DNA from 4 places in the Paenibacillus sp. 2KB_22 genome. Region 3 is predicted to be linked to each of the others. Evidence: riboswitches for the same ligand, from Rfam matches in the RefSeq annotation. Region 3 holds a riboswitch; each other region holds the start of a gene.

Region 1 (8,292 bases), on a different contig from region 3:
TGTAAACCCGTGCTTCAGCAGCAGATCTAGCGCAAGTTGCTGTACTGCCCGATGCAATAACAGGCCAGCGCCTTTTAATACATAGCTTCGCGTACCGCCAATCTTAACTCCACGAGGAATGTCGATCAGATCATTCAACTCCCCAAGTTCCACGTGATCTTTGGTGATATACTCGAACGTTGGAACCTCTCCCACACGTCGCAATTCCACATTATCCTCATCCGACATGCCTTTCGGGGTATCCGGGGATACGATATTGGGTACCAGCCATTGCAGCTTGGTTACTTCCTCCTGCACAGGGGCAAGCTTCGCTTCCACGTGTTCCAACTGTTCATTGATCTGTTTCACCTGAGCCCGCAAACCCTCGGCCTCTTCGCGATTCCCGGCTTGCATGAGTCTGCCAATGTCTGCGGATAACGTATTGCGTAATCTGCGTCCTTCTTCCGATTCCTGCAAAAGCGTTCTGCGTTCCTCATCCCGCTCTAGCAATGTGCGAATGTTAATCTTGATTTTTTTTCCGTCTGCTGCTGCCTGAACCTCATCTGCATGTGCACGAATCCATTTCATTTCCAACATGGTCACCGTCTCCTTTGGCTGTAAAAATGCAAAGAACGCCCTCATCCCTTGGGACGAGGAGCGCTCTGCTCGCGGTGCCACCCAACTTGCTGAATCAGGATATCCTGCTTCCAGCCTCTTGGTCCGCGATAACGGGCGGTTCCGGTTAACTTGGGGAAATATCGCTCCCCTGGCGAAAACGCCTCCGAGTTGGATGCTCATCAACGGCATGGTCCGATCTGTAATTGTTGTGTCTCAGTATATACGAACGATAGACCAGATTGCAACCTTTTGTATCGATCAGGAATTCATGGCACAACGTAACCTGTCCTGTTATGATAGACTTTGTCTTCATGATTGCGCTTTATCGTGATCCTCAATTTATGTATATATGTAGAAGGAGTTCTTTATGAAAAAATTACTTTGGATCGGGTGTCTCTCCTATTTCCTGATTGGACTTGCCCACGTTGTGCTCGGTTCCATTCTGCCCGTTGCACTTGAGCATTACGGCAAAGATTATAGCCAGGGCGGGACATTGATCTTTGCTCAATTTGCCGGATTCCTGGGTGGTGTATTGTTATCTCCATGGCTGAACAGACGCTTTGGTAAAAGGGGAGGCCTGTTAATCGCCACAGCATTGCTCTGTATTGCAGAATTATCCTACATGCTGTTGCCACCATGGGGCTGGATGTTCGTCATCGCACCCGCTGCCGGATTCGGTTTCGGAATGGTTGAGGCTGTCATTGGCACCATTATCATCGCTGCAATTAAAGACAATACCGCCGTTGCCATGAGCCGACTGGAAGTATTATTCGGGATCGGGGCCATGGTCATGCCGCTCATGGCCAGCGGACTGATTGCTGCCGGATACTGGCGTCTGTCCTTCCTCGTTGTTGCAATCTGCGCAGCGCTGACCTTTGTTTTCTGGGCGAAAGGATCATTTGGAGAGCTGGACAAGGTTCTGGATCAACGGGGGTCAAATCCTGCTTCGGTACATACGAACACTGCCGGAACATCAGGTGAGATACACCCCGCATCTGCAAGTATACCCGGTTCAGCCTATCGCGGACGCAACCTGACTCTTCTGGTTCTATTTGTCTTGTTCTTCTTCCTTTATGTTGGCACCGAGATGAGCCTCGCGAATTTCATGCCAGCAATCCTGATTGAGAAAATGAACATGAAGGAAGCCGGAGCAGCGCTTAGTGTCACCTGTTTCTGGATTGCCATGTCTGTAGGACGTCTCTTCGCGGGATATATCGCAGAGAAATTCCAATACCGCGTCTATGTGCTGTACAGTTGTCTCGCATCTGTTCTTTTGTTAATGGTGTTTCCATTTACAAACCAAATCTGGTCTGCGTTTCTCATCATCTTGCTGCTCGGACTTGCGATGTCAGGCATCTTCTCCATTGCCCTAGTATTCGCCAGTAAACTGCTGCCTGGAACCGAAGAATCCACACCCAGCATTTTGATTGCCTCAGGTGGGGTTGGCGGTGCCATTCTTCCTTTGACTACGGGATGGAGTCTGGATCATCTGGCGGTTAATCAGTCTGCATGGATGCTTGCCATCTTTGCAGTTGGCCTGCTTGTCATTAGTGTGATCACGTATCAGTGGCAGAACAAACATGTGGTCGATACAGCGACTTAACAGTTCGGTGTCGATCCAGTCCTGATGATTAGAAATATCTATTATTGAGATTGAAATGTCTACTGTCATGACCTGACGGTGGACATTTTTTTGTGGCGTTACTCTGTTCTAACGAACCTAGTACACGCTACCCATCTCCATTTCCGCACATTTGAAATCTAACGAATCCTAGAGATCTTATTCTAAATAATCAGCTTCAAATGAAGTTCTCGTTTCAGTTTCTTAGCATCATAACGCCGCTGAGATTCGTTACATTTTTCATTCCCTAAAAACTGGCCGAATAAGATGTTCTCGATTCGTTAGCCTGTAACCATGGTGGCCAATATCCTATCTTTACCTCAGATCACCCTTTAATTAAAGATCAGAATACGGTCTATTCATTTGCACAAGATTGCCCAGGAAATACTTTAGGCCCATTAGAATTACACACTTTTGTTAACAGTAGGCATTACAGGCCCGTTGCTCTTGATGAATTTACCGAATATATATCGGACGAGTGGTCCCAGAATGATCAACTGATATGGAAGTGCCAGACTGAAGTTACGAGTGACTGTATGAAGATACGTATGAAGTAAGAATAGTAAGGATACCCCATTTAATGGGTCCGCAAGATACGCTGAAATCATTCCGTACAAAGAGATGATCAGAACCATGACAATCACCATGAAAAATGACATAGCGAGCACGCCCAAGATTTTGTTGGACTTGTCAAAAGGTAAGGAAAATGTAATTTTTTTTGCTAAAGGCCCAACAATAAAGGACTCTACCAGGTGCCAAGTAACCCACTGTGCCATAAATTGAAAGTCATCTTGATGACGATTCCTGTACACATCATTAATCAAAAAACAATCTTTCCTTCTTGCTTATTGGCAATTCTCTCATCCTCTCTGTTTACCTTCGTAAATATCCTTCGTAAATATAGAGATGATAAACCGAAGAAAAATTCAATCTCAAGAGAATGCGGTTTTTTCTACAACATAAATTTCCACAGAAAAGACAGTTTGGATAACGCTGTGATTGCTATTCGTTTGAAAACAGAGCTTTTCTGATTCGTAGATTCTGCTGGATGCTCACCTTTAACCGCAAGTGTACTATGTGCTCGTTTGATATCCATAGCCTCTGTTAATTGGTTGGCGAATGCAGAACCGGAAATGACCACAGCGGATTCCGTATTTAGAAAGGCAGATCTGGGATCAAGATTATACGAACCAACCATGCTGAGGTAATCATCCATGACAAATGATTTGCCGTGTATGGAATAAGGGCCTTCGTATTCATAAATGGCCAGACTGGTATCAAGCAACCATTCCTTAGAGCTTAAGTATCCCGCGAAAGCCAAAGGGTTAGGGGTCTGTTGGATTGAATTCGTCAGCATGACCCATTCTGCTTTTGGATTCATCGACAGATGTACTGCTTTCTCCATTTTCTTGGTAGGAATGGCATATGGCGTCTGAAGGTACACTTTCGACTTTGCTTGATTGGCGAAATGAACAAATGTTCTCCACATGATGGGGTCTTTATACAGCCTTTTAATTGGATTATGAATGAAAGCAACGTGGTCAGAATGAAGCGCTCCTCGGGCCCATTCCTTTGGCAACTCTTTAACAAAAGGATCGCTCTGAGCCTGGGCTGTTTTATATAACTCAGCCAGCTCAGCCAGCTCTTTTAACCCTTTTGCATGATGCTGACGTTTTGCATGTTTTTCTGGTTTGGTGAATGGATGGTTCCATAACCGATCTATATATTGTTTCATTTCAACAACCGTGCTGTTCGTATTATCGTTTGGATTGTAAACAAGGACATCCCGATCAAAAACATAGTCTTTTGGGGGTTGCAACGCCATGTATTTATCACCAATATTTTGGCCGCCAATGATGCCATATGTGTTGTCAACAAGAAGGATCTTGTCATGCAGACGGTTATGCCATGTCCATGGCATAAATAGGTGGAGTGGTTCATAATATCTTAATTCCACATTGGGGTGAGCTGCAATGGCATCTGGAATATCACGCAATTCTCCGCGCATGCTGTGAAAAATCCCGTCTAAAATGATTCGAACATGAACACCCCGATCAGCTGCATCGAATAACGCAGCAAAAAAGAGTTGAGATGTTTTTCCTTTTTGAATGGAGTAATAGGCCAGGTCGATGCTTGTTTTCGCCTCTCGAATGGTCTGGATTCTCACCTGACCCGATTGAAAGCCGTCCTCCAGGAGCATTACGCGATCTGTTGTACTTCCTTCTGTTAACGATTTTTGCATATCCGTATTTTCAATAGCAGATGGAGACGGAACCAAAAATAAAAGGTAAGCTGTGAAAAAAACGTAGGCACTATAACACAGAATCATTGCGATTATGGTTTTTAGGATCATTCGGTACTCCCCCATTTTTATGTAAAAGTAATTATTTGTATAGCAGTACTATCTCCTTTTATCTCTAAATTATGTTGTTTAAATGAATCAAGCTGCTCCGCTCAAGGCCAAACGCTCAAAAACTAATCACCGAAGTGGCTTAGAAGCAAGTAGGCTATGACCCGAAATCCGATGCTTATGCATACAGTCAGCTCTACTTATATGATTCGCCACGTTCCCATCCAGTTCCTGACTGGACACGTTCGACCCGCTGGCCTATAATTACACCTAGTAATGCCCGTAACTTCATAGTTTCCCAGGGGAGTCGGAATTGGCCGGCTGAGAGTGTATCCCACCAAGATACTAACCCTTAGACCTGATCTGGATCATGCCAGCGTAGGAATCGGAGTATATCGAAATGGAACAGCCCTATGGCTGAACGCCACCTCTCTAACGCCTGCACGCGTCCCGGATTACGGGGCGCTTTTTTAATGTTCTTTTATATAGCCAGAGAGCTAAAAAAAAGTGACGTTATCCGGATCATAGCTGGTATAAATCTGTCGATTTATGCAAGAAGCTTGGATATGAAGCCAAGGAGTACCCGTGCCACTGGCCGGACATACCGAAGGAGAGAAATGAAGATGAGATGGCGTAAAATGATGGGCCTGCTGCTCTTGTGCGTACTTCTAGTGGCTGTGGCTGCATGTGGTGGCAAAGAAGCTGCACCTTCAGGAGAAAACGGCAGCAGTAACACCGAAAACAGCAATGAAGGTGACAACGCAGCCCTCAAGGATGTTAAAGTGGTGCTCGACTGGACACCAAACACGAATCATACCGGCTTGTATGCGGCCGTAGATCAAGGTTTTTATAAGGCCGAAGGCTTGAACGTGGAGATTGTTCAACCAGGTGCCGGCGGTGCCGATACGATGGTTGCTTCCAATGAAGTGCCATTTGGCGTAAGTTATCAGGAAAGTGTAACTCAAGCCCGTACACAAGGGGTTCCACTCGTCTCCATCGCAGCGGTTATTCAGCATAATACATCCGGGTTTGCTGCTCCGGCGGATCGGAATATTAAATCACCGAAAGATTTTGAAGGCAAAACTTATGGCGGCTGGGGTTCCCCAGTGGAAGAAGCCGTGATGCAATCCATTATGGAAGGCGAAGGCGCCGACGTATCCAAAGTGAAAAACATTAACATGGGTGATGCCGACTTTTTCACCGCTGTGAAACGGGATATTGATTTCGCGTGGATTTTCTACGCCTGGACGGGGATTGAAGCTGAACTGCGCGGAGAACCGATCGACATGTTATATGTGAAGGATTATTCAGATGCACTGGATTACTACACGCCTGTTCTCGTAACGAACGAGCAGACGATTCAGAACGATCCTGAGCTGGTGAAAGCATTCCTGAAGGCTACTTCGGAAGGATATCAATACGCAATTGATCATCCCGAAGAAGCAGCGAATATCCTGATCAAGGCCGTACCGGATCTGGACAAGGAATTGGTACTGGCAAGCCAGAAATGGCTGAGTCCGAAGTACACGGATGACGCCCCGCGCTGGGGAGAACAGAAACAGGAAGTATGGCAGAACTACACTGACTGGATGTTTAGCAAAAAGCTGCTGGATGAACAGGTCGACGTGAGCAAAGCATATACGAACGCGTTTTTACCCCAATAAAAAATTGCTTAAGTTTAACTTTTTTACACAAGAACGAAGAGTGCAGAACCCATCTGAAGAAGCGAAGCGCTCACCTTTATCCCCGGATTTCCTCCATTTTAAGTTTCATTAAAGAAATCCGGGGATAACAGTGATCGGAAGAGGGTGCTGCAATCGGAGTGATAAGTGTAAACCTGGTTCAATTCATGCAATTTATCACGAAAGGAGCCGTGATCTCTCATGGCAAGTACACTACTTAGCATTCAGGTTATTCCGAAAACGCCAAATGGCGAGAACTCTTATCCTTATGTAGATCGCGCCATTGAAGTTATTCAGCAATCTGGCCTGAAATATCAGGTGAACCCGCTCGACACCACGATGGAGGGGGAACTGGAGGAACTGCTGGAGGTTGTCCGCAAAATGCACGAAGTACTCGTCGAGGCTGGCAGCCCAAGCATCATCTCTCAGATCAAAATTGCCCATAGCCCTACTGGCTTCAGCATGGATACCCTGACGGAGAAGTACCGCTAATGAATGCCTATTTCAAAAGTGTATGGCCGCCCTTCGTGGCGGTTATTCTCTTTATAGCGATATGGCAGGGAGCCGTCTCCCTGTTCCATATCGAGAAATGGATGCTGCCAGCACCGTCCGATATCGCCCGCGAAGCGGCATCCCAGGCTGATCGGCTTGGCATGCATGCCTCCGCAACCATTCAGTTAACCCTGATCGGATTCGCGGCCGGCACAGCGGTTGGATTACTGATTGCAATGGTGCTGCATTTAGTTCCTTTTCTCAAGTCAGCCCTGTATCCTTTACTTATTCTTAGTCAAAATATCCCGACCATCGCGCTCGCGCCGCTCCTGTTAATCTGGTTCGGGTTCGGCTTGTTGCCCAAGCTGATTACCATCATACTAGTCTGCTTTTTCCCCGTGGCGGTGGCGGCTATGGACGGTTTGACCCGTACAGATGCAGCGATGATGAACTATATGCGCATGGCTGGTGCGAAACGTCACCATATCTTCTGGAAGCTGGAATTACCCCATGCCCTGCCATCCGTGTTCTCTGGTATCAAAATCGCCGCTACCTATAGCGTGATGGGTGCCATCATCGCCGAATGGATTGGTGCAGACAAGGGTATTGGTTATTATATGATGCTGCAAAAGTCAGCTTATCGAACAGATCGCTTATTCGTGGCGATCATGATTATTGTCGCGCTCAGCTTACTGCTCTTCCTGCTCATTGCCCTACTGGAGAAGCTTCTCGTGCGCTGGCGGCCACAGAAGCGGTAGCGACAAGGTCGAACTGTTCATATCAAGAGACGATGGGAAGATAAGAAATATATGATGTAATCTGTATATTAGGAAGTGATGAGCATATGAATCAGCAACAGGACGAACACGTCCAGCCTGAACGGGGAGCACGCGCATTGGAACCAAAGCACGGTGAAAAACTTCACTCGGCTAATCCTGATCTACCGACAAATACGACTGCTGCTACGGTTCCACCTGCACTGGATGTCGTGGATGTTCATGCATCATTCCGGGAACGACGGAGCAGGCTACCGGTTCTAAACGGCCTGTCCCTGACTGTGAAACAAGGTGAGTTTGTCGCTATCGTTGGTCCATCCGGCTGTGGCAAAAGCACCCTGTTCCATATCATCGGTGGTTTGCTGAAGCCACAGGAAGGGCAAGTGCTCATGAACGGTCACGATGTTACAGGCCAACGCGGCAAGATCAGTTATATGCCACAACAGCCTGCCCTTTTCCCTTGGCGCACTATTGAAGACAATGTACTGCTTGCTGGTGAAGTAGCTATAGATGCTCCTCCCCGGGCCGAAGCTCTTGCGGAGGCTCGAAAGTGGTTAAGCAGCGTGGGTCTTGCCGGATTCGAACAGGCATATCCGCATATGTTGTCGGGCGGAATGCAGCAGCGTGCTGCATTCCTGCGCGCCCTGCTCAGTCCGCAGGAGCTGATGCTGCTGGACGAACCCTTCAGCGCGCTGGATGCACTGACACGTAGTGACATGCAGCGCTGGCTGCTCGATATCTGGGAACAGAACCGCCGCTCGGTGCTGTTCATCA
Region 2 (8,292 bases), on a different contig from region 3:
AACCGGCTTATTTATATATGGCGTTGTCATTCCTATATATACTGAATACATACGAATTCGTTAAGCCGGAGGTAATGAAACGATGAGTGCACCTTCCCATTCAGAACACCCGGTTCAGCCGGAACAGGGACTACAAGCGGATAAACATGCTACATTGCGTCTGCAAATCTGGGAGACACCACTCAAGCGACAAGGCAGTAGTGTACTCGAAGCTTTTGCATGGGAAGAAGTCATGTGCAGGCGGGTTGGGGCAGGGCATCTGCCTGTTGCACATATATGGCGGCATCCAGATGCCTTTGTAGCCGGTCTGCGTGACCGCAGGTTGCCACAGGCTGTAGAAGCGATGGAACGGATAAGAAGCGAAGGGACAGCAGTCTGTGTTCGACCTTCCGGTGGAGCGGCCGTACCCCTGAATCCAGGGGTAGTTAATGTGTCACTGATTCTGCCTAATCCCAGACATGCCATCAATATCCATGATGATTTCCGGGAGATGGCTTCGATTATTGCCGAGTCGCTAACGCCATGGTCGAATCAGGCGCAAACGGGTGAGGTCCAGGGTGCTTTTTGCCCGGGGGATTATGATGTCAGTGTAGGTGGGCTCAAATTCTGTGGTATTGCCCAGCGCAGGCAGGCAAAGGCGTACATAATAACTGCTTTTATCATCGTGGAAGGTCAGGGAGATCAACTGGCAGCAGACGTGCGTCAATTTTATCAACATGCATCAGGTGGGGCGAGTGAAGGATATCCTGATGTTCAGCCTGGCACGATGGCGAGTCTGAAGGAGTTGGCAGGTGTTCCTTCTGCGGCAGCATATACCGCCTCTCTGGTTCGAACTCTACGTAATCGCTATCCGCAGGCGGAAGCCAGCAAGGTGCTTAGCGTTGGCGCTGAAGAAGTACGTCTGACGGCTGAGCAGATGAAGCTGCGCTATGATTGAGTTCTTGATAATCGGACTTGGAATTGGGTAATAGAGATGATATGATGTGATTTCGGAAGGAGAGTGTTAGGATGGAGACGTTGAGATATACGTACTTATATGAGGTTGTATCTACAGGCGAAAAGTCTGAGTTCAGCCAAATGGCAACAAGTAAGGAAGAGGCTGCTGCACTGATCGTTGCTCGTATCGCTGATCTGGAGTTTACAGATGAGGCAGATATCAAGCTGGGCGATCTGATCGCTATTAGCAAACAGGTTGGCGACAACTATGTGGCGTGCGAGGGCTGTGCTTCTTAAGTGAGCTTGAGCATTTTGAAATAGCAAGTCTCTCAAAATATAAGCAAGTCTCTATTATAAGAGGCTTGCTTTTTTGTATACACCAAAAAGAGATATCTTTCAGTCACTCGGCTGGAGATATCTCTTTTTCCTCTAATCCATCTAACCCCAAGCTTAATAAGGTGGCCACAACAACTTGCGTGCCGTTTCGTAACGCTCAGCAACAGCCGGCCAGTAGACGACATTCCACCAGTCTTCAATATACTTTTTGCGTTCATTCTGGTGTTTCAGATAGTAGGCATGTTCCCACACATCCAGTGGCAGGAGCGGTACGATATCCGACTGGGACAGGTTCTGGTGTTTTTCCGCCTGCAAAATCTCCAAACGATGTGCTCTCGGGCTCCAGACAAGCATCGCCCAGCCACTGCCTTCCACTTTGTTCGCAGCTTCCGTGAATTGATTCTTGAACGCTTCATAACTTCCGAAATCCCGCTTGATCTGCTCTGCGAGCATACCGGAAGGTTTACCGCCGCCAGCAGGGTTCATAATTGTCCAGAAGATCGTATGCAGGTAGTGGCCTGCTCCGTTAAAGGCGAGTTCACGTTCCCAGTGCTTGATGAGTTCAAAATTATTCTTTTTTCGCGATTCTGCCAGTTTCTTCTCTGCTACATTTAGTCCGTCCACATAAGATTGATGGTGTTTGTCATGATGGATACGCATCGTCAGTTCATCAATATGTGGCTCCAGCGCATTGTACGCATAGGGAAGGGGTGGCAGTGTGTGTCCTCCAATAGGTACCGGCTTTTCTTTTACGGGAGTTGCTGTAGAGCTGGGCATGGCTTGTGTTGTTTCGGTAGAAGGTGATTGAACGGTTGCGGATTGGATCTGCGCTGAAGCAGCAGGTGCGTTTACATTCCCCTCTGGAGAAGTTGGAGCTTCTGAAGCTTGGCGATGGATGCTATTTGACCCTGACGTATGCAGTGCATTCTCCAGAAAAAGTGACGGCTCCAAATTTGTTTCTCGCATGATGCTAGGTTGGCCAAGCGTATCCAATACGCCCAGAAAATACTCTGATTCGCGGATAAAATGCAGAATAAGTACTTTGGCAAGCGGAACAGCTTGCACCGCAGCACTTTGTTCCAGAAGAACATACAGCTGTTTGATGAACTCTCTCGATTGCTGCCGAGCAGCCGACACAAGTTGATCAATACAACGAACCATGTAGGGAGCAGGTGGATGGGTTGCGGGTAATAGTTGTTTTAACAGCTGATTCGCTACTCGCTCACTGTTCGCAAAGGTAGCCTCCCATTCCTCCAGCAGCTTGACGTATGGGGGCTCCAGATCGGGCACCAGTGCACGAATGACGAGTGTATGTTCTTTCTCCTGCTCTTTCCAGAAACGGATTTCTTCCAAGGTCCGCAGAGGCAGCAAGTGACCATATCCATCCCAGTTCATATATGATGGACCTCCTTCAGTTGAATTTCATCGCATATGTAGACCGTTGCTTCATGCGTCCCAAGAGTATATTCAGCCGGGCTGTTGTCCTATGAGTGCAAAAAAAGAGCCCCTGAGGGGTTCAAAAATCAACGGAAAATCCGAATGATTAGGATTTGATTATTCTCCACTATTGGTGTTTTGAACATCGTCACTGCTTGTTTTCGTTACATGACTCAGGAAAGTCGAGACACGGCGCAGATATTCCTTTGGATGCTCCCGGAAGATCAACTCATGGTGCGCATCCTGGACAATCCATACATCCGAGTACGGATTGGTCTGGTTGGCGGCGAGCTGTTCTGCAATAGGGTAAGGCGCTTTCTCATCTTCCGTACCATGTATGAAGAAAATCGGGAACGGATAATCTTCCTTTTTCACTTCCTGGTATGGAATCTGTTGCAATCCGGTACCATTCAGAACAGGGAACAACAGCTTCATGATCTCCAGTGTAGGCTGACGCGGGAGATCGATCTGGTTATGAATGTTGTGGTACAGCGTATCCGGCTCAAGCAGGAACGTACTGTCCAGAATCATCGCATCCACTTCTTGTGTAATCAGTCCGGTTTGAAGCGCCGTACCGGCACCCATGGAGAAACCCCAGACTACCAGTTCCTGCGCACCGCGCTGCTTGGCGAACTGGATGGCACCCAGCAATTGCTGTGACTCAGCCTTGCCACCTGTGGCTACAGCTTTGTTCACCTGGGAGGCGAAGCCATAATCGAACATGACGACGTTGAACCCAAGTTGATGGGCATAGTGTGCCAGGTCATACATGGGTACCCATGTTTCTTCACGATTGGCACCATAGCCGTGACTGAAAATAATCGTTTTGCTTGCGGCATTGTCAGCAGGTATATACCATCCTTGCATCGTCCGGCTACCGTCTGCTGCCGGGAACGTGATGTCTTCGTACTTCATGTTCTTGGCCTGCATCGGATTGGAGAAGACAGGCGCTACAGTCGGGTTGGATAATACCCATGCGATGTAACCGTGCAGTGCAATAAAACAAAACAGTAGAAAAAATACAACGGAGAGCAGCAACGCTACGATAATATGTTTGAACCGAATCAGCCTCGGTGATAGGGAAGAGGGCATATCGGACACTTTTGTTTGCAGCGGGGCTTCGCTCTGGGATGTTGGATACATGAATGCCCCTCCTTTGAAGTTCGGTTGAAGATAACAACGACATGAAAAGAGAATTGCGTCTATTTCAGAGCCTGCTTCAGAGCGATATCTTAATGTAATATATCTTTATCGTATGTTCCAATATAGTCAAAGTCAATTGATTGAGGGCATTTGTTACGCAATTGTTATATAGTTCTTAAGATATATGGGTAACATTACCTTAGTGTGTAAATTACAGGGGATTAAGTCTTATAAAAAGGAAAAATTTACACGTTGGCCTATTTCAATTTTGGCTCTTTTTGGTTTACAGATGAGACCGTTTCTCATATAATTTATGTAACCAAGTTTCATGTGATGAAACATGAGGAGGGCATTATGCCATGGAAGATCGTAAGTTAACCGTCCGGGCTGTGGAACGGGCGCTGGATATATTATTATGTTTTACCACACGCAGTGATCTGGGGCTCACCGAGATTGCCAGCCAGATCGGCCTGCACAAAAGTACAGTGCACCGTTTGATGGCTACACTGGAGGATCGAGGGTTCGTAATCCGCGATGCAGCAACAGAGAAGTATCGACTTGGCATCCGAATCTGGGAGCTGTCGGCTCATATGTCTCGCAGTGATGATCCCGCTATTCTGCTGCTGCCTGCGATGGAGCGACTGAGAGATCGATTGGGGGAGACGGTAAGTCTGTACTTGCGTGATGGGAGTGAAAGGATACGGATTCAAGCTGTGCAAAGTGATCAGGCGATTCGCCGAGTCGCTCCCGTTGGTGTTAGACTTCCGCTGTCTGTGGGCGCTTCCAGCAAAGTCTTGATGGCGTTTGCCACGGATGAGGATCGTGAGGAACTGATGAACGGGCCGGAATGGCCGGTGTTTATTGATCCGGCGGTGTATTTGGCGCAAATGGGAGATATCCGGGATAACGGATATGCGACGAGTTATGAGGAGCGTGAGCCGGGAGCTGCCGCGGTATCTGTACCTATTATGGATCGTAGAGGCAATATTGCGGCTGCCCTCTCGGTCTCAGGGCCTGTTAGTCGACTCTCGCAGGAGACATTGCATGAATACGCACCGGTGCTAAAGGAAGCTGCTACGCAGATGGGGCTCATGCTATCCTGATGTTGATGTAAGGTTTTTCTCCAATTGAGTTGGTGTTCTGGAATATAAAGGTTGTTTTTATGTTCCGGTTGCGCTACTCTGTAATGGACGGCCCAGCGGGGCCAGCTTTATTGAATATGAACGGCGGCTTATGTATGCCGCAACTTTTAACGTTACTGGGGGAGTCCGAATTGTCCGGACTGAGACGGAATCGCATGAGATTCCGGACCCTTAGCACCTGATCTGGATCATACCAGCGTAGGGAAGTAATCGGCGATATGACCACAACCACCACATGTGTGACTCTTGCAGAACTCCGTTATGGAGCTGCAACCAGGAGCATTATTGGTGATGGACATTAAAGTCGGTTCCTTAGGGGACTGGCTTTTTTTATATACAGTGAACGGGCGAGATAATACACATTCCATGGACTGCTTTTTCAATAACCTGCGAAAGTGGGCTTGGATGAAGAGAGATGCTATCACAGGTTCATGATCTGTGGTACCCTCCGTTCTGTCGTTAACTGTACATGAATAATGTCTCCGCTGGTCTGGTAAAGGATCGCTCTTTCTTCTCTGCGCTCTGCATGATTTGGGATAGGTGTGTAAGCGAGCAATGATGCTACCAACCAAACCAAGCGAACGAACACGGAGGAGGAGACGAGTAAACATGAGTATTGGAAATCAAACGGGACAACAAGCGATGGAACAGGAACATAACGGTCAGCAGGTGGAAAAAGAAACAGGAGCGGCCGGACGGGTTCAGCCCTTTCCGGGCAGCCGCAAAGTCTACATTCAGGGCTCACGGTCGGACATTGCTGTACCGGAACGTGAGATAGCCCTTCATGACACGAATACTCCCCAAGGGGTGGAGCATAACGAACCGCTGCGTGTCTACGATACGAGCGGCCCCATGACCGATCCCGCATTTCATGCGGATATCCGTGCAGGTCTGCCAGCCCTGCGCACCCGTTGGATCACAGAGCGCGGCGATGTTGAAGCTTATCAGGGCCGTACGGTTAAACCGGAGGATAACGGACTAAAACCCGACGGAAAGAGAGCCAGCACCGAAGAGTACCCTGGATTACGTGGCAAACCACTGCGGGCACAGCCAGGACGCTGTGTGACCCAGATGCATTACGCGAGGCAGGGAGTCATTACATCAGAGATGGAGTTCGCCGCCATTCGTGAGGGCGTGGAACCGGAATTTGTACGGCAGGAGCTGGCGAGTGGACGGGCGATTCTGCCATCCAACATCAATCATCCAGAGAGTGAGCCAATGTTGATCGGTCGTCATTTTCACGTGAAGATCAATGCCAACATTGGTAATTCTGCCGTATCCTCTTCCATCGAGGAAGAGGTCGAGAAGATGACTTGGGCGGTACGCTGGGGATCGGATACCGTGATGGATCTGTCCACAGGTAAAAACATTCATACTACCCGGGAATGGATCATCCGCAATTCACCTGTGCCGATTGGCACGGTGCCGCTGTATCAGGCGCTGGAGAAGGTGAATGGCGAGGCTGAAGCGCTGACCTGGGAATTATACCGTGACACGCTCATTGAGCAGGCAGAGCAGGGCGTGGACTACTTTACGATTCATGCAGGCGTGCTGCTGCGTTATATCCCAATGACCGCCAAGCGCATGACAGGCATTGTGTCCCGGGGCGGTTCCATTATGGCAGCATGGTGCCTGGCACATCATCAGGAGAATTTTTTGTACACTCATTTTGAAGAAATCTGCGAGATTATGAAAAGGTATGATGTGGCGTTCTCGCTGGGAGATGGACTACGTCCAGGCAGTATCTACGATGCCAATGACGAAGCACAGATGGCGGAACTGGCTACGCTCGGGGAACTGACGCAGATCGCGTGGAAGCATGATGTGCAGGTAATGATCGAAGGCCCGGGTCATGTACCGATGCACAAGATCAAAGAGAATGTGGACCTACAGATGGAGATATGCCAAGAGGCACCGTTCTACACACTTGGGCCGCTAACGACCGATATTGCCCCGGGATACGATCATATTACGTCCGCCATTGGTGCGGCTATGATTGGCTGGTTTGGCACGTCCATGCTCTGTTACGTCACGCCAAAAGAACATCTGGGCCTGCCCAACAAGGATGATGTACGGGAAGGGGTTATTGCCTACAAGATTGCAGCTCATGCTGCCGATCTGGCGAAAGGTCATCCGCGTGCTCAGCGCCGGGATGATGCATTGTCCAAGGCGCGCTTCGAGTTCCGCTGGAGAGACCAGTTCAACCTGTCACTGGACCCGGAACGGGCTTTATCCTACCATGATGAGACGCTGCCGGCAGAAGGAGCCAAAGAAGCTCATTTCTGCTCGATGTGCGGACCAAAGTTCTGCAGCATGCGCATTACGCAGGACATTCGTGCCTTTGCGGCAGATAAAGGATTGTCCGAGAATGAGGCTGTAGCAGCGGGCATGCAGGAAAAGGCTGAGGAATATCGGACACGGTCCTAGGCGCTGGTTCAGCTTAACCTTGGCAGTCTGACATCGTTTGAAGGGGAGAATACTGCTATCATGTCGTATTTTTCTCTTATTGATCAGCTTCATAATACTTTTTATCAGTATTATGGTTGATTGTCTAGCAGATGTTTAATAAAATGAATGTAAGTAAACACCAATAAGAGTAGCCAGGCCAATGGCTACTCCTGCACAGCATTTGCGGTGGGTATTCCTCCGAGTGCAGCAAGTTCAGATGAAGTGACCCGTCAGGCCGTCAACCTGTGGCGGGTCACTTCTTTTTACGATCGATGTATGTCAGGAGCGCAATAATTAACATCGCGAACACGATTACGTCGTTAAAAGAGAAGTTCATAGGATCACCTCCCACTGGAGGCAAGCCTATTTCCCACCACAAATTGGCTGTACAAAGTGATTATACCATTTGAAATGCTCTTGTTCGAGAGCATTTTTATTTTGCAAAGGAGCCTACATACTGGTTTTCACATGTTTTTAGTGATTGTAATATGTCACTCCAAATCAGCTACTACTGTCGAGCCACGCCCAAATTCCTCTCCAAATACGCCGCAAGCAATGCCAGCGGACTATGGATCGCAATGCCCGTGTCTGCTGTAACCTGAGCAGCTGCGGGAGCCATAGACAGTTGGGCTGCCACTACCGCTTTACCCGGATACTGCTCAGCAATCTGCTGTAATCCCTCACGTACCGCTTCGAGATACCCTTGCTGATCTCCACGCATAATCAACTCAAACGTCCCAGGGATACACACAGCTTCCGTCTGAGATGCCTTGGCAACGTGTGGCTGCCCATTCTCATCCGCTTGCTGTAACGCCTGATTCACCCGTGCCATCGTTCCTTCAATGGTTGC
Region 3 (8,292 bases):
TACGATGCCCCTGATTGCGCAGGAAGATTGGTACAACTCCATTAACGATACAGGGATTATGGCCTTTATCCAAGGTATAGGTGTGGGTGACCAAAAGATCAACAATTATGCGATCGGTGGAGGCAGACTTGTGAAGAAAACGGCCATCGTAGGTGGGGTAGATCCTTTAACGGGTATCAAGTACTACTATCCCTCCACATGTGGTAATGGTTACCGTGCTGAAGAGGTGTTTACAGACGCAAGACAAGCAGCTGCACAAGGCTATTTCGAATATAAATGCTCTAATCGTTAGGGTAGCCTGTATGAAAAAATCATGTAAGAGGTTCCTGAACTGTTTACATTACTTTCAGAAAAGACGGGACCTGTGCTAGAATAGGGTTTCGGAACAATAACAAAAGTAATGTCTAATAGATAGGAGCAACCTCATCTTATGAGTTTATTGTCAGTAGAGAACGTAAGTCACAATTTTGGAGATCGCACGTTATTTAAAAATGTATCGTTTCGGTTACTTGCCGGAGAGCGAGTAGGACTTGTTGGTGCCAATGGTGTGGGTAAATCCACATTAATGAACATCCTTACCGGTAAATTGCTTAAAGATAGTGGAAAAGTGGAATGGACACCTAAGGTCCGTTATGGATATCTGGATCAGCACACGAAGCTTACGCCAGGCAAAACCATTCGTGATGTCCTTAAGGATGCATTCCTTCCGTTGCTTGAATTGGAAAAAGAAATGATGAATATTACGGACCAGATGGCAGATGCAGATCCAGATAAGCTGGAGCAGTTGCTGGAAGAGATGGGCGATATTCAGGAACAACTGGAACAGGGCGACTTTTATCTGATTGACGTAAAAGTGGAAGAAATGGCCAATGGTCTTGGTTTGTCCGCAATTGGTCTTGATCGAGATGTCGCAGCTCTAAGTGGTGGACAACGTACCAAGGTGCTTCTAGCCAAGCTTTTGCTCGAGAAACCTACAGCTCTTTTGCTGGATGAGCCGACCAACTATTTGGATGTAGAACACATTGAATGGTTGTCACGTTACCTGAAGGACTACCCGCACGCGTTCCTCTTAATCTCCCATGACACGGAATTCATGAATGAAGTCGTAAATGTCATTTATCATTTGGAATTTGCCAAATTAACGAGATATGCAGCGAACTATAACAAGTTCCTGGAGATGGCTGATATGAATAAAGCCCAGCATATTGATGCATATGAGAAACAGCAAGAGTACATCAAGAAGCAGGAAGATTTCATTCAGCGTAACAAGGCGCGGGCTTCAACTTCAGGTCGTGCGAAGAGCCGGGAGAAACAGCTGGACAAGATTGAACGTATTGATCGTCCAGATGAAGCGGCTAAACCAACGTTCAAATTCAAGGATGCCCGCGCGAGCAGCAAAACGGTCTTTGAGGGCATTGATTTTGAAATTGGATACACGTATCCTTTGCTGCCCAAAATGACGATGACGATTGAACGCGGTGAGAAAATTGCCATCGTAGGCTGTAATGGTGTGGGTAAATCGACATTGCTGAAAACCATCCTGGGAAAAATATCTCCACTGAGTGGAAAAACCTTTTTGGGAGATTATCTCGAAACGGCCTATTTCGAGCAGGAGGTTCGTGCTGGAAATATCACGCCGATCGAGGATGTCTGGAATGAGTTTTCACATTTGACTCAGAATGAGGTTCGGGGTCATCTCGCTCGCTGCGGGTTGAAAAATGAGCACATTACTCGCCCGCTTAACATGCTGAGTGGTGGAGAACAAGCCAAGGTTCGTTTATGTAAACTCTTGATGCGTGAAAGCAACTGGATTTTATTCGATGAGCCGACAAACCATCTGGATGTCACAGCCAAAGCGGAGTTGCAGCGTGCCTTGCAAGAATTCAAGGGAACGGTGTTGCTGGTATCTCATGAACCTGATTTCTACGAGGGTTGGGTCACCAAAACATGGAATGTCGAAGAATGGTCTGAGAAAAACTAGACGATTTAAGACAATGTTTAACAGAAATGACGGTGACAAAAAAATCCGTCTATGGTAACATAGGCTACAACTTCATATGAACACTAGGGGGGCCGCACGATGTGGCTGAGATGGAAGAATGCGATTCCGGACCCTTTGCACCTGATCTGGATCATACCAGCGTAGGGAAGTGGCGAGCGCGTTTCAGTGAATGACGTGAGCAAACGGCAACTCAAAAAGATTTCAACCGTCTGCTTAGCGAATTGAAACATGCAGTTGCGTGTATAACGTTACGGCTATAGGTCTTTAGCTGTATTGCACGAAATGAACTGTATGCATCAGTCAGTCATCTGGATATATAATTAATACGCAGCCACTCCCCTACGGGAGTGGCTTTTTTTGTGTTTTCATAGTATTCACGCCTGGAAGGAAAGGGAGGGTACGGCAATTTTTCATGAACATGTTCACGAATCATTTGAATTGCATGTTGTATCTACGGGGGCAGGAGATCGATCATCTTTTGTAAAAGCAACCAAGGACGTTTGGCCATGGGTGGACTATATTCACATACGAGAGAAACAACTTACATGGCAAGACAAGATCGGTTGGGCTGAAAGTCTGCGTAACGTTGGTATTCCATCTTGTCGCATCGTTATCAATGGTTCAGAACTACCTTCACAGAATGATCTCTATGGCGGTGTTCATTGGGGGCAAGATGCGATACGTAAATACAACCCTGCTGTCATAAGTAAAATGCAGCGACTTCGTTTGGGTGTATCAGTTCATTCCATCGATGAGGCAAAAATCGCTGAAGAACAGGGAGCCGATTACCTTTTCTTCGGGCATATCTACTCAACCAACAGTAAGCCAGATCTTGAACCAAGAGGATTATATGCTCTTGATGAAGTATGCAGAGGTGTCTCCATTCCTGTCATGGCGATTGGGGGCATAGAGCCGGGAAACATTGACGCGATTCGCTCTGCAGGAGCACAAGGAGTCGCTGTGATCTCGAATGTATGGGCGAGCGATTCACCGGATCAGGCCGCTGCATCATTAAGGCAGGCTATCCTTGCTACAAGAAGTCTGAGCCGCTGAAAGGAGATGAGAGGATGAAAGAGATCGTAACGGGTCAGAACAGGAATCATTTCAGTCATCAACTGAAATCTGAAACGGAATCAAGAAGCAAAAGTGTAATTGATAATTCGGATAAGATTCATGCAGAAACGATTATTGTAGGCGGAGGCGTTGTTGGTTGTGCCATTGCATATGAGCTTGCTTCCCGTGGACAGGATGTACTGTTGCTTGAACGTTCGGCGATTGCGGGAGGCACTTCTTGCGCAGCTGCTGGAATGCTGGCGGCAGATAGTGAGGATTTTGCTCATCCATTAATGGCTAAGCTTGCCAGGCAGAGTAGGCAGTTACTTATTGAGCAACAAGGGCTAATGGAAACCCTCAGTGGGATAGAGGTTGGCCTGCAACGCCATGGATTCCTAACCCCGTTTCGATCATACAGTGAATTAAGCCGCTATAAGAACAATCGAAATTCCGGTTTGTCTGTTGATGAGGTATGGTGGGATCGTTCCACTTTGCAACAAGAGGCATCATGGCTTAACCGAGATACATATGGAGCCTACTACAGACCTTACGAGAGTGAAATCCTTCCTGTCCATCTAACTAGGGCATATGCGGATTCTGCTCAAGCCATGGGAGCGCGGTTTATGGAGGACATACAGGGTATACATGTGCGAGCAAACGAACACGGTGTGCAGGGGATCAGCACATCGATCGGTGAGATAACATGCAAACATGTCATTATAGCTGCTGGATTACAGAGTGAAGAATTGATGAGACATGTGAATCTGAGCTTACCTGTGTGGTCGGTAAAAGGAGAAATAGCTGCCGTTCAGTTCTCAGATGAACATGCAGGGTACAGACCTGACAGAACGGTTTATGCAGAGGATATCTATATTGTTCCCAAGGCCAATGGCGAAGTTTGGCTCGGGGCAACCAGTCTGCCAGGCAGAACGGATTTGAACGTTACTGTACAGGGTGTTCAGAAGCTGCTAACAGCGGCTACCCACTGGGTACCCGGACTGAAAGAAGCGCAATATATACGAGCGTGGGCAGGCGTAAGACCGGCAACGCCAGATGGACTGCCTTATATAGGTGCATGCAAGAGTATACCAGGGCTGTTCGCTGCCTTTGGGCATTACCGTAACGGTATCTTGCTTAGTGCGATAACAGGCAGGCTTATCGCGGAGTTGCTTGCTGGCAAAAGCTCAGAAGAACTCGGAATTGAGGCGCTGAGTCCTGAGCGATTGAACAGAAAGGGAGTAGTGCAATGAATATCATTGTTAATGGTCAACGGATGGAGATTGATGACGGATTGAATCGTGTGGATAAACTGCTCCAATCATTTGACCTGCAAGTCAAGACTGTAGTTGTTGAGCTGAACAGGCATATCTTAACGCGTGAGTATCATGAGTCAACGGCATTAAGAGAAGGCGATCGAATCGAGATTGTACATTTTGTAGGAGGCGGTTGATGATGTTGAACATTGGCAAATATACGTTTGAGTCCAGATTGTTGCTCGGAACAGGCAAGTTTTCGGATCTTGAAGTGCAAAGTCAGGCTGTGGATGCATCTGGAACGGAAGTTTTAACCTTTGCTGTTCGTCGTCTGAATCTGGAGGAACGTAACCAGAAGCATTTCCTAGATACATTGGATCTGGACCAATACACTCTTCTTCCGAATACGGCTGGGGCTTCCACAGCGGAAGAGGCGGTGCGGATCGCCGAGCTTGCGCGGGCTTCGGGACTTTGTGATATGATAAAAGTCGAAGTCATCGGAGATGGAATGACATTGCTCCCAGATCCGATTGAAACGTACAAGGCTTGCGAAATTTTGCTTGAAAAGGGCTTCACGGTATTGCCTTATATTTCAGATGATGTCATTCTGGCCAAAAGGCTGCAATTGCTTGGCGTACATGCTGTAATGCCTGGCGCTTCTCCCATCGGAGCAGGTAGAGGCATCATTAATCCGTATAACCTTGAGATTATCATTGAGCAGGCCGTTGTGCCTGTGATTGTGGATGCAGGGTTGCGCTCTCCAAAAGATGCTGCTTATGCCATGGAACTTGGGGCAGATGGTGTATTGTTGAATACAGCGGTATCCGGATCAGGAAATCCGGTCAATATGGCTAAAGCGATGCGAATGGGTGTGGAGGCAGGTAGACTGGCATATGAGGCAGGCATGATTCCTGTGAAGCGTTATGCAGCAGCCAGCAGTCCGGTGGAAGGAATGGTTCATACATGATAGATCAACAACAATCAATTTCCTCCGAGCAGGCCGACCGGTATTCCAGACAGGAAAGGTATGCGCCACTTGGCAAGGAAGGCCAGGACAGATTAAGCGACAGCAAAGTCTTAATTGTAGGCGCTGGTGCACTCGGAACAGGAATTGCCGAAACGTTAGTTCGTTCAGGCGTCGGGCACATAACGATCGTGGATCGTGATTATGTGGAGTGGAGTAATTTGCAGCGGCAACAATTATATGTAGAGCAGGACGCAATAGAGCGGATGCCGAAAGCGATGGCGGCGGAAAAACGTTTATCTGCCATTAATTCCACGGTTCATGTGGAAGGAAAAGTATTGGATGTCAGAGTAGAGGAACTAGAAGAACTCGTTCAGCACACAGACTTGATCATGGATGCAACGGATAATTTTGATACCCGACTACTCATGAATGATATGGCACAGAAGCACCGTATTCCCTGGATTTATGGTGGATGTGTGGGTAGTTACGGCATCACCTATACGTTTATGCCTGGAGATACGCCATGTTTAAATTGTTTGCTGGGTGAAGTCCCCCTGGGCGGAGATACCTGTGATACGTCTGGCATCATACCACAAGCGGTACAGATGGTAACGGCGAATCAGACAGCAGAAGCGATGAAGCTGCTTAGTGGCAATGCGAATGCATTGAGACGCAAGTTGTTGTCATTTGACGTGTGGAGGAACGAATACATATCCATCAATGTGGATGGTGCGAAAAAGCAAGACTGTCCTTCGTGCGGCCCTTCGGCAACGTATCCATATCTTTCTGCGTCCAATCTGGAAAAAACCGATGTGTTGTGTGGAAGGGATACCGTTCAGATCCGCCCTGCACGGCGCATGAATCTGAATCTTCAACAAACCGCGGATCGTTTGAATAGACTTCAAGAAGGAAAAGTGGAATCCAATCCGTTTTTGGTTTCTTTTACAACAGGAGCCCATAGAATGGTCGTATTCCAGGATGGACGTGTCCTCGTACACGGAACAAAAGATACAGCTGAAGCGCGTACGCTCGTTCATCGTTACTTTGGTTAAAGCAAGAAAGAAACAAAGTCTGTTCCCTTGAGGGAATGGACTTTTTCATTTTACGGCATGCTAACTGTACCAACCACTGCTACGAGCAGCGGGGATAGAGACAGGCCGGGTGAGAAACAGTGAAAACAGCCATTTTGCTGATTGGAGCAGGAGAGCAGGTCAGCCTTATTCACGACGTTTTATGTGCTGAAGGGTATGAGGTGCAACGAATGGAGTGGTCTGAACTAAACCAATCCGTCGAGCCATCGTCGCTGCATATTAGCCTGATCATCCTGGTAGACCGGGAAGAGGGGAATGCACATCGTGATCAGGATCAGAAATTAGAGTTGAAACGATGGATAGATACAGGTCAGGTTATACCTCTACTGGTTATCACTTCAAATGCATCTCCTCAGTTCATCGTGGAATGGCTGGATTACGGAGCTAATGACGTGATGGAGGAGCCCATCCACTTGACCGTGATGCTAGCCAGAATACGCAACTTATTACGTGTTTTTGCGAATGCAACACAAGAGGGTGAAGAAGTAATTGTAGTTCATGATCTCAAAGTGAATTTACGTTCAAGGCGGGTAAATCGTGCGGGTGAGTACCTGACATTAACGCCAAAAGAGTACGAATTGCTCGAATTTCTGGCGTTGCATGTGAATGAAGCATGTACCCGGAGTGATATTTTACGGGAAGTATGGGGGTATGAGTATGCCATGGATACCAACGTTGTGGACGTGTACATCAAACATCTGAGGGTTAAGGTGGATAAGGGAAGAAGTGTGAAACTGATTCATACTGTGCGTGGGATCGGTTATATGCTTCATGATAAAAATTAGATATTTCACCGCATTCCATGAATCTCCAGTTTAAAGTGTGACGAAAAAAGGGTAAAGAAAAAGACCGGAACATATCCTCCGGCCCTTACTCATTAACTATAAACGGTTCTAAAGTACACGACGAGCTTTAACGTAAGTTCTCTTCCAAGTACCGGAGTTCAGATCCGAGATCGTTACGCCTGGAGATCCATACGTATGCAGAATCTTTCCGTCACCTGCATATACGCCTACATGAGTAACGTTGGAGCCTGTAGAACGGCTACCGCTGGAGAAGAATACAAGATCGCCAACACGCAGATTAGCTTTGGACACAGCTTTACCTTCTTTGGATTGTTTCACGGAAGTACGCGGCAAGTCTACACCATACTTTTTGAAAATATATTTCATAAAGGAAGAGCAGTCAAAAACCCTGGTTGTTGATGTTGAAGCACCAAATTCATATGGAGTTCCAGTGAATTTTTTACCATAGTTAACAATTTGTTGACCTGTGGACACAGATGCAGTTGCTGCCTGTGCAACAGGGGCATTAGTCATTAATACAGCTCCAAAACCTAGTGTAGCGCACAACCCGACGGTTACGGCCTTTTGGACAAAGATGTTTGTTTTCATGTTAGTTAGTACCTCCAAAATTCGTTTTCGTTAAGTTGCTAGAGCGAGTATAACAGCTTTGTAACAGCCTAGAAATTGGATAAGGATGTGTAATCCCTTGCGCCACAGTGGTTTGGGTATGTTTATTAAAATATAATTAAAAATGTCAAAAAATTAATCATTGACGAATGATAAACAAAGATGAAATAGAAAAGACCCTTGAATCTCAAGGGTCTTTGTTGTGTATGAACCTATTTTCTTATTGAAATCACTGGTTACAAAAACGTAATAATTCAGATGACAATACGGATACATTTAGTCTTTGCTTTGAATAATCAGTAATAAACCGCTATCGATAGTGACTGTACCGGAAGCGCCTAAGAGTCGGTTGCTTACACCAAGAGATTGACCCATGCGAATGGTGGCTTGATCCAGCGGATACATGAAACCTTCCAGCGTTATTCCTGTAACTTCATGAGTTAAGGGGAGTAAAGAAACATATTTATAGTTACGATGTTCAACCACAGCTTTGGATGTTGTCAGTGTCATATAG
Region 4 (8,292 bases), on a different contig from region 3:
TGATCATGGATTGGTAACTGGATCTGGCTAGATGTGACTAGAGGTGATTGGAATGTGACTGGGTGTGACTAGATGTGACTAGAGGTGATTGGAATGTGACTGGATGTGACTAGATATGACTATATGTGAATAGGTATCACGAAATAATTGTATTATTCAGTCACTGTAGGGGCGGCGGCTGGGCTTCTATGTCGAAGACATGGGCTGCTGCCGCGCCGCAGGGGTGTTGTGTGGCTCCTCTGTTATGGAGAGGAGAGCGATTGGTTGTGGGCTGTGGGCTGCACCTATGTATTTGGTGCAGCCCACAGGCTGGCAGTGCAGGGGAGCAGGGCTACGCCTGCATCCCGCGCACTGCCGCAGCGAACTGCGCAGCCGCTGCGCGCACGTCGGCCGCGCCCGCGATGGCGGAGATGACGGCTACGCCGTCGGCTCCAGCCGCCATCACGGCGGCCGTGGTATCGGGCGTAATGCCGCCGATACCCACAATCGGAACTGCGATGCCTGCGGCGCGCAGTTCCGACACCCCTGCGGGGCCCAGCACAGCGTGGGCATCCGCTTTGGAGCGCGTCGGGTACATGGGCCCGACGCCAAGATAGTCGGCGCCCGCCTGCACAGCACGGCGCGCCTCATCCACAGAGTGGGCGGATACGCCAAGCATCCGCCCATCTCCAATGCGGGCGAGTACCAGCGCCGCGTCCGCATCGTCCTGGCCGACATGCACGCCGTCGGCCTCCACCGCTACAGCCAGCTCCACATCATCGTTCACGATGAACGGGACCCCGTGCTGGCTGCACACCTCGCGAAGCCGCATCGCAAGCGTCATGCGAGCTTCGCCAGACAGAGCGCCAGTTCCCTTTTCGCGGAACTGGAACAGCGTAATGCCGCCAGCAATGGCTTGGCGCAGCACCTCGACAGGGTCTTGCGTCGTATTAACGCTGCCCATGACCAAATACACCTGCATCGCGCGTCGTACCGCCTCTGCATCCCAAGGGCGCATCACTGTTCACCCCGCTGTCTGCGCTGATACGCAAAATGATTCGTTGGCCCATGTCCGGCCCCAATCCCCAGCTCGTCTTCAATGGCTGCCTGAATGAATGCTCGCGCGGTCGTAACGGCAGCCAGAACGGGTGAACCCTTGGCTAACTCTGCGGTGATCGCAGCAGAGTATGTGCATCCTGTTCCGTGTGTATGACGTGTTACCACACGAACATTCTCCAGATAATGAAAAGACTGCCCATCGTAGAGCACATCCACGATCATGCCACTTCCTTCATCATGACCACCTTTGACCAAAGCATACGTTGAGCCCATCTGTACAATCCGTCTCGCAGCCTCTTCCCGCTGACTGAGATTCGTGATGGACATTCCGGTAAGTAGTTCCGCTTCCGGAATATTAGGCGTTGTGATTAGGGCATGGGGCAGCAGCTCTGTAACCAGCGCCTGTACAGCTTCCTGCTGGAGCAGGGGGGCGCCGCCTTTGGCGACCATCACGGGATCGATGACCAGATTAGACCAACGGTATTGCTGCCACTTCTCAGCGACTAGTCGAATAATCTCGGCACTATAGAGCATACCGGTCTTCGCCGCGATTGGCTGAAAGTCTTCTCCGGTTGAGTCCAATTGCTGGGCAATGCCATCGTAAGGGATGGGAAAGACACCCTGTACACCTGTTGTATTTTGGGCAGCTATAGCCGTGATAACCGTCATGCCGTATACCCCAAGCTCCTGGAACGTTTTCAGATCGGCCTGAATTCCTGCACCGCCCCCGTTATCAGAACCTGCAATGGTTAGCGCTTGAGCAATGCTCATATTGCACCTCCACGGATCTGAAGGACTTGTGCGCGTTCTGCCAAGAGGTCTGGTGTTACTTGTGCCAGTTGATTCAACAATTCAATCTGGAAGCTGCCCGGCCCCTGATGAGCTGTGTGCTCTGCCGCGAGTTCAGCTGCTACGCCATAAAAAGTGAGTGCTTCAACAACACTGTCCAGAAGATCGGCTTCCGATACCGCGATGGCAGTAAAAGCACCAATCACCGAACTGAGCAGACAGCCAGCACCCGTGACCTGAGTGAGCAAGGCATGACCATTACTTGTGAGGAATGTGGATTGTCCATCGGTAATGATATCTTCTTTTCCCGTGATGACCACGACACAGCCAAGATGTTGTGCTGCCCGCTCCGCAATTCCAATCCGGTCACCTTCACCTGATCCTGCATCGACACCTTTGATACTCCAGCTTTCACCAATGACATTGGCGACTTCCGCTACATTGCCTCGCAGTACCGTGAGACGAAGCTCACGAACGAGCATCTGAACGGTTTCTGTACGATAGGCAGTTGCGCCTGCACCGACGGGATCAAGCACCACAGGCACATGATGCGCATTAGCAGATTGGCCTGCAAGTCGTATCGCCTGAACAACTTTGTCATCCAGTGTCCCAATGTTGAGTACCACGGCGCCTGACATTTTGGCGACATCAGCGACCTCTTCATGAGCATAGGCCATAAAAGGGGACGCACCAAGTGCAAGCAAACCATTGGCTGTGAAGGGAGCAACGACAAGGTTGGTAATATTGTGTACCAGCGGATTTTGCGCACGAACACGTTCCAGATAAGACATATAATTTCCTCCTTGTTTTGAGTAACCCCACCGACAGAATTCCGATATGTTGGGTCACTCAGCAGAATAATAGGATATGAGTCTCCTTGCCTGAGTATGGCGCAGAGTGTAATGACAACAAGAGGTATGAAAGCAGCGGTAAAATAGAAACGTAAAAATAAATCAATTTCATAAACTCACTAAAATGAATTTTTGTAACTGAATATAGATAAACTGAATCTTCTTGCACTATGTCTGTCCTTGATTGAAACAGCTAAAGGTTGCATGCATAGATAGAAACGCTGATGTACAAAAAAGCAACAATATTAAAACGAAACAGTACAAAATACATAATAAAGAAAGTGGAGCCAGGGCCTGTTTCCAAACTCAGGCAAGCGATACGGTGATGGACGTAAGCGTCCAAATAGAGTCATAAAGACCAACACCAACATCACACCAAGACCAAGCTGGCAGCTCTTTTGGCGAATTCCTTGCGCATGGTCAGACGGTGTTTCTAAAGAACCCAGGACATCTTATTTGGCGGTCAAATCCTACTTTTGAAATGTAAGGAACGTCAGACACGTTATTTCCCAGAATTCCTTGATTAAAACGCTGCAAACGGCTGTTTATTCTGATATAGCGTGTCTCAGATTCCTTAGATTTCTGAGACTGCTTTAAATCCTTGAATAAGACGTCTCAGATTCGTTAGCGCTCGCCGCATGCTCTACTCTGAACACATTAAGGTGTTCAGCTCACGGTAGAATTGAAGATGTGCGCTAATGTACATGACCAAATGCATAGCACCAAGCCGCCCAAACGTATACAAGGTACTCGATCGCATACCATGTCAACCAAACGCATACAAGGTACTCGATCGCATACCATGCCATCCAAACGCATACAAGGTACCTGATTGCATATCATGTCATCCAAACACATATCATGCCACCCAAATGCATACCAACAAGCTCCCTAATTCACATCAAGCCACTTAGGATTGCTAAAAATTCTGATGCTCCAAAGCTTGCTCCAGCTAATTCCCTTTCGGAAACCTTTTACATCTCGCAAACCTTGATGCCCCTAACGCAACGGTCTTGCTAACTTTTCTTTCATTCCTCTTAGTTTCCGATCCCTTTCTTTTAGTCACTTTCGCTTCATTCACGTTGCTCTACTTTACTTACTCTCCTTGCAGATTAATAAACGCATCCTCGGCTTTCACCGAATCCGGAATCAATTCAGTTGTAACGAGCCATGCACGTACATTCTCCCACGACTCCATTTCCTGCCGACCAAACTTCTGACCGTCTTCATTCATAAGTGGCAGTAGAATAGCCAGGCTTTTGGTTTCGATCTCCGGGTCAAGCGGAGACGTTTCATTCTCATGAGCCAGCAGAATATTCAAGGCTTCCTGTGGATGCTCAGTCACATATTTTTGTCCTTCCTGAATCGCTTTGACGAACCGGGTAAGCTGTTGTTTTTTTGCTTGAATGCCAGCTTCACTTGCGGTCAGGACCAATTCATAATAATCAGGTACGCCATAGTCGACAGGGTTAATGGATTTCATGGCATGGCCTTCTTTCTCCAAAATCAATTGTTCATGGTTAATAAAACCACCCATAATCGCATCCGCCTGTCCGGAAGCCAGGGAAGGAATCAGATCGAATCCAACATCGACCAGATTCATGTTATCCGGGTTGCCACCATCGTGGCTAATCATCGTACGTACCATCGCTTCATACAGCGGAATCGAAGAATAACCGACAGTTTTTCCGTCAAGATCTTTGGGTGAACTCACGTTGCCATTGGCTTCGGTCAACAGATGAACAAGCGGGTGCCGAACAACAGCAGCAATCGAACGTACAGGAATGTTCTCGCCACGCGCGAGCAAAATTTGGGGCTGGTAGCTTAGGGCCAGATCAATTTTACCGGCAGCAACAAGTTTGAGTGAATCATTAGTATCCGCTGGCATCTGAATTTCGACATCCAGACCTTGGTCTGCAAAGTACCCTTTTTCCTGAGCAACGTAGATGAAGGAATGTACTGCATTCGGGTACCAGTCGAGCATGATGGACAGTTTATCTTTGGTGTCTGATGCTGGTTCTGTTGTAGACGGATCTGTTTGCTGTGCGTTGGTTGCGGAATCTGTTGTTGGCGTATTTTGGCTGGTGCCCGCGGGGCTGCATCCGCTAACAATCAGCAACAGGATTATGAGCATCATAGGGAGCAGGGAGTATATGCGTTTGTTATTCATAATGGAAGTTCCTCATTTCATTGGTTAAGGTTTGTAGGAAATGAACAGCAGGATGTTAACGGACAACGTGATGACTGAAACATAACTGCTGATATGTGAAAAAAGTGTTTGGAAATCATACTTCCTATCATTAAATCGGGTTCACTCTCGAAGATTATCCGGTCTTTCTTTTGCCTCCATGACGGCGTGTGCCAAACCGTTTCTCCAGCCAGGCAATTAATACAAACAAAACGATCCCGAGCAGGGATAACAGCACAATAGCGGCGAACATCGCGTCCGTGTTCATGTTGCTGGACATGCGGCGGCTGAAGTATCCGAGACCTTTGCTGCCACCGAGCCATTCGCCAATCGTTGCACCAACCACGCAGTACACCACAGACAACTTTAGCCCCGAGAAAAAAGAGGGAAGTGCAAGTGGAACCTGGAGTTTGCAAAAAATATCCCACTTGCTGGCACCCATGGTGAGCAGCAGTTCACGCTGCTCTGGATCGCCTTGGCGAAGGCCATCGTAGGTACTCACCACAATGGGGAAGAATGCGATTAGGAATACCACCGCGACTTTGCTCCACAGCGTGTAGCCAAACCATAGGATGAAGACGGGGGACAGGGCAATCAGCGGGATCGTCTGACTGATTACGATGAAGGGATATAACGCTTTTTCAGTCGACCGATTCATATGCATACCAGTTGCAAGTGCAATTCCGGCACCAATGGACAAGCCAAAACCAACGACAACCTCCATCAAGGTAGCAGGCAGATGTGTAGCCAGCAGGAGGTAGCGATGCTCATACAGGGAGCTGGCAATCGCCGTTGGGGCTGGAATGATGAAGGAGGGCACCCATCCCATACGCACAATCCACTCCCAGAAGACAAGCAGCAAGAGCATGAGCCAAAGAAACAGACCATAACGGGCAAGCCAACGCCTTACGTTATCCTTCATGCAGTCTCCCAAGTTACCTTCTCGCATGCAATTGTTCCTCCAGTCGTCGTCTCATCTGAACGAGCGCCGGTTCGTAGATCATGTCCGAATGTCTTGGACGTGGCAAAGGTACCATCAAATCCTGTAGCTGTTGGCCTTGGCGCCCCGGAGTTAACAGGATAATCCGATCACTGAGCAGCAGGGCCTCTTCAATGTCATGCGTAATAAACAACACGGTTTTGCCCAGGCCTTCCCAGAGCTCCAGCAGCCAGCGATGCATCTCCCGCTTGGTTAAGGCATCGAGTGCGCCGAATGGTTCATCCAGCAGCATGAGTTGGCCACCTGTCAGCAAAGTACGAAGCAGCGCGACACGCTGGCGCATGCCACCCGACAGCTCGTCCGGGTAAGCATGCGCGTAGCCGGATAAGCCAAATCTGTCGAGCCCTGCCAGAATATCCGCTCGAATTCTTCCCTTATCCTGCCGCTCTGGAGCAAGTTCAGCAGGGAGCATGCAATTCTCCATGACGGTTCGCCAGGATAACAGGAGGTCCTTTTGTGGCATGTAGGCCACCTGCCCCAGTCGCTTTCCTTCAGAGACCCAAGGAATTTCTATGGTTCCATGGGTTGGCTCAAGCAGGCCTGCCAGCAGCTTGAAAAGGGTGCTTTTACCGGAGCCGCTAGAGCCGATGAGCGAGACGAATTCGCCGTTGGCTACACGCATCGACACATTGGAGAGCACGGGGGAATCCCTTTTTCCCGGGAAAGCGTAGCTCATGTTGTGAATGGTTATGTTATTATCCATCTCGTTCTGTTCCCCCTTGTTATTCCAAATTCAACTTCAAACTGCGGGATCTTTAATTACACTCTTCTGATCTGCCCGCAGAACGCGAAAAAGACCCACCCATTTCCGGAGAAATGAGTGGGTCTGTAAGTTCAATTCACATTAAATTTCATCATCAACATGAAAAAATCCGCTTACTGAAAGGCCGCTCCACTTCCCTCCGCTGGTATGATCCAGATCAGGTTCAAAGGGTCCGAATCATTCGATTCGTCTCAGCCGTAAGGCTCCCCTAGTGCAATGTTCAAGATATGCAGTTGTGTGTTCAGCATATATCACATGCAAGTGGAATGTAAAGGGGGCGCTCGGAAAGAATGTGAGTACTGTAAGTTAGAAAAGTAACCCAGGATTCTAACCGCTTGAATGTAACAGCGAATCAAGCTGACCGATCAGACGGACAATCTGCTCAGGCGTGCCAATCGTAATCCGAAGCCAGGTAGGCATACCGAATTCGGTACCGCCGCGGACAGAGATGCCTCTGTTCAACAATTCTTGGGTAATCGGGCCACTATCCTGCAACAGATCAACCATGATGAAATTCGTTTCGGAAGGGATATAGGGTAATTTCCACTGATCAAAGGTTTGCATTAACGTTTCCCGTCCCTGACGATTGTAATCCAGGCAATGAGAGACAAATTCATGATCGTCCAGACTGGCCGAAGCAGCGGCTTGGGATGTGGCTGTCAGACTTATGGGCAGCTTGACCCGGTTAATGCCTTCAATGATGCTTTCATTCCCGATGCCATATCCGATTCGTAGGCCGGCAAGTCCATATATTTTGGAGAAGGTCCGTAAAATAATCAGATTATTGTACTGCTCCAGCAGCTTAACCGTATCCGGATAATCTTCACTTTCCGCGAATTCATAATACGCTTCGTCCAGGACAACCACGACATGGGAAGGAACGTGTTCGAGTAAACCCAGCAGGGCATCTGCCGTGAAAATGGTTCCGGTCGGATTATTCGGATTGCACAGCCAAATAATTCGGGTAGAAGCATTAATCCGTTGCCGGAATTCCTCCAGGTCCAGCGAATGGTTGACCAAAGGTACTTCATGTATGACCCCGCCTGCCAGTAGCGTAGCACCCTTATACCAATTAAAGGAGGGGACCGGAATGAGTGATTCCTCGCCGGGATTAAGATATGCTTGGGCGGTCAGGGTCAGGAGCTCGAATGATCCACTGCCAAATACCAGTTGGGAGGTACGCACACCCAGCCGCTCCGCAAGCTTATCACGCAGCAGTTGGCTGGAACCGTCGGGGTATTGTGCCAAAAGATCGGAGCCGAGCGATCTGACCGCTTCCGCTGCCAGGGGAGAAGATCCAAACGGATTCTCGTTCGCTGCGAGTCGATCTACACTTTCCAGTCCCAGCTCCCGCCGAATCTGTTCCATGGATTTGGCAGGTGTATAGGCTGGAATTTGATTTAACAGGTCTTTGACAGGAGGAGAGGGAACAGGTGAAAGGGATTGCATGATCATACCTTCTTTCCAATAGAATTAGATCGAGAATGATATCTGTTTCTGGGCAATCTGCTGTGCTGTTTCTTGTGGAGGAGTCAACAACCGATTCAGAATCAGATTTTCAAAATGAGCAAACCCGCTGTCCCGAACGCGTGGCCGCTCCAGCGTAATTCGGGTATCCATCGTTATATGACCGTCCTCAATTAACAGCACCCTGTCAGCCAGC

What was found. Region 3 has a riboswitch for thiamine pyrophosphate ahead of AB4111_RS12810 (thiamine phosphate synthase). Riboswitches for the same ligand answer to the same signal wherever they lie in the genome.
Region 1: it holds a riboswitch for thiamine pyrophosphate, as region 3 does, so the genes downstream of both, AB4111_RS24760 (ABC transporter substrate-binding protein) here and AB4111_RS12810 (thiamine phosphate synthase) in region 3, are expected to answer to the same signal.
Region 2: it holds a riboswitch for thiamine pyrophosphate, as region 3 does, so the genes downstream of both, thiC (phosphomethylpyrimidine synthase ThiC) here and AB4111_RS12810 (thiamine phosphate synthase) in region 3, are expected to answer to the same signal.
Region 4: it holds a riboswitch for thiamine pyrophosphate, as region 3 does, so the genes downstream of both, AB4111_RS26445 (ABC transporter ATP-binding protein) here and AB4111_RS12810 (thiamine phosphate synthase) in region 3, are expected to answer to the same signal.

Annotation. Positions count from the first base shown of each region.
Region 1 is NZ_JBFRHG010000005.1:170,330-178,621, forward strand. Features, by position in the region: gene serS (serine--tRNA ligase) at 1-576, opposite strand, end outside; gene AB4111_RS24745 (MFS transporter) at 965-2,200, shown strand; gene AB4111_RS24750 (hypothetical protein) at 2,623-3,042, opposite strand; gene AB4111_RS24755 (phospholipase D-like domain-containing protein) at 3,171-4,571, opposite strand; TPP riboswitch at 4,859-4,971, shown strand; gene AB4111_RS24760 (ABC transporter substrate-binding protein) at 5,192-6,232, shown strand; gene AB4111_RS24765 (MTH1187 family thiamine-binding protein) at 6,452-6,742, shown strand; gene AB4111_RS24770 (ABC transporter permease) at 6,742-7,500, shown strand; gene AB4111_RS24775 (ABC transporter ATP-binding protein) at 7,587-8,292, shown strand, end outside.
Region 2 is NZ_JBFRHG010000010.1:47,729-56,020, forward strand. Features, by position in the region: gene AB4111_RS29305 (lipoate--protein ligase family protein) at 83-937, shown strand; gene AB4111_RS29310 (hypothetical protein) at 1,009-1,233, shown strand; gene AB4111_RS29315 (Fe-Mn family superoxide dismutase) at 1,387-2,667, opposite strand; gene AB4111_RS29320 (alpha/beta hydrolase) at 2,827-3,852, opposite strand; gene AB4111_RS29325 (IclR family transcriptional regulator) at 4,212-4,955, shown strand; TPP riboswitch at 5,103-5,216, shown strand; gene thiC (phosphomethylpyrimidine synthase ThiC) at 5,637-7,421, shown strand; gene AB4111_RS29335 (aspartate/glutamate racemase family protein) at 7,951-8,292, opposite strand, start outside.
Region 3 is NZ_JBFRHG010000002.1:421,359-429,650, reverse strand. Features, by position in the region: gene AB4111_RS12820 (hypothetical protein) at 1-292, shown strand, start outside; gene AB4111_RS12815 (ABC-F family ATP-binding cassette domain-containing protein) at 431-1,981, shown strand; TPP riboswitch at 2,057-2,166, shown strand; gene AB4111_RS12810 (thiamine phosphate synthase) at 2,360-3,055, shown strand; gene thiO (glycine oxidase ThiO) at 3,070-4,305, shown strand; gene thiS (sulfur carrier protein ThiS) at 4,302-4,505, shown strand; gene AB4111_RS12795 (thiazole synthase) at 4,508-5,275, shown strand; gene AB4111_RS12790 (ThiF family adenylyltransferase) at 5,272-6,327, shown strand; gene AB4111_RS12785 (winged helix-turn-helix domain-containing protein) at 6,447-7,151, shown strand; gene AB4111_RS12780 (C40 family peptidase) at 7,260-7,760, opposite strand; gene AB4111_RS12775 (thiamine diphosphokinase) at 8,055-8,292, opposite strand, start outside.
Region 4 is NZ_JBFRHG010000006.1:242,119-250,410, reverse strand. Features, by position in the region: gene thiE (thiamine phosphate synthase) at 332-997, opposite strand; gene thiD (bifunctional hydroxymethylpyrimidine kinase/phosphomethylpyrimidine kinase) at 997-1,809, opposite strand; gene thiM (hydroxyethylthiazole kinase) at 1,806-2,618, opposite strand; gene AB4111_RS26455 (ABC transporter substrate-binding protein) at 3,775-4,848, opposite strand; gene AB4111_RS26450 (ABC transporter permease) at 5,003-5,815, opposite strand; gene AB4111_RS26445 (ABC transporter ATP-binding protein) at 5,802-6,569, opposite strand; TPP riboswitch at 6,747-6,849, opposite strand; gene hisC (histidinol-phosphate transaminase) at 6,957-8,078, opposite strand; gene AB4111_RS26435 (ATP-binding cassette domain-containing protein) at 8,103-8,292, opposite strand, start outside.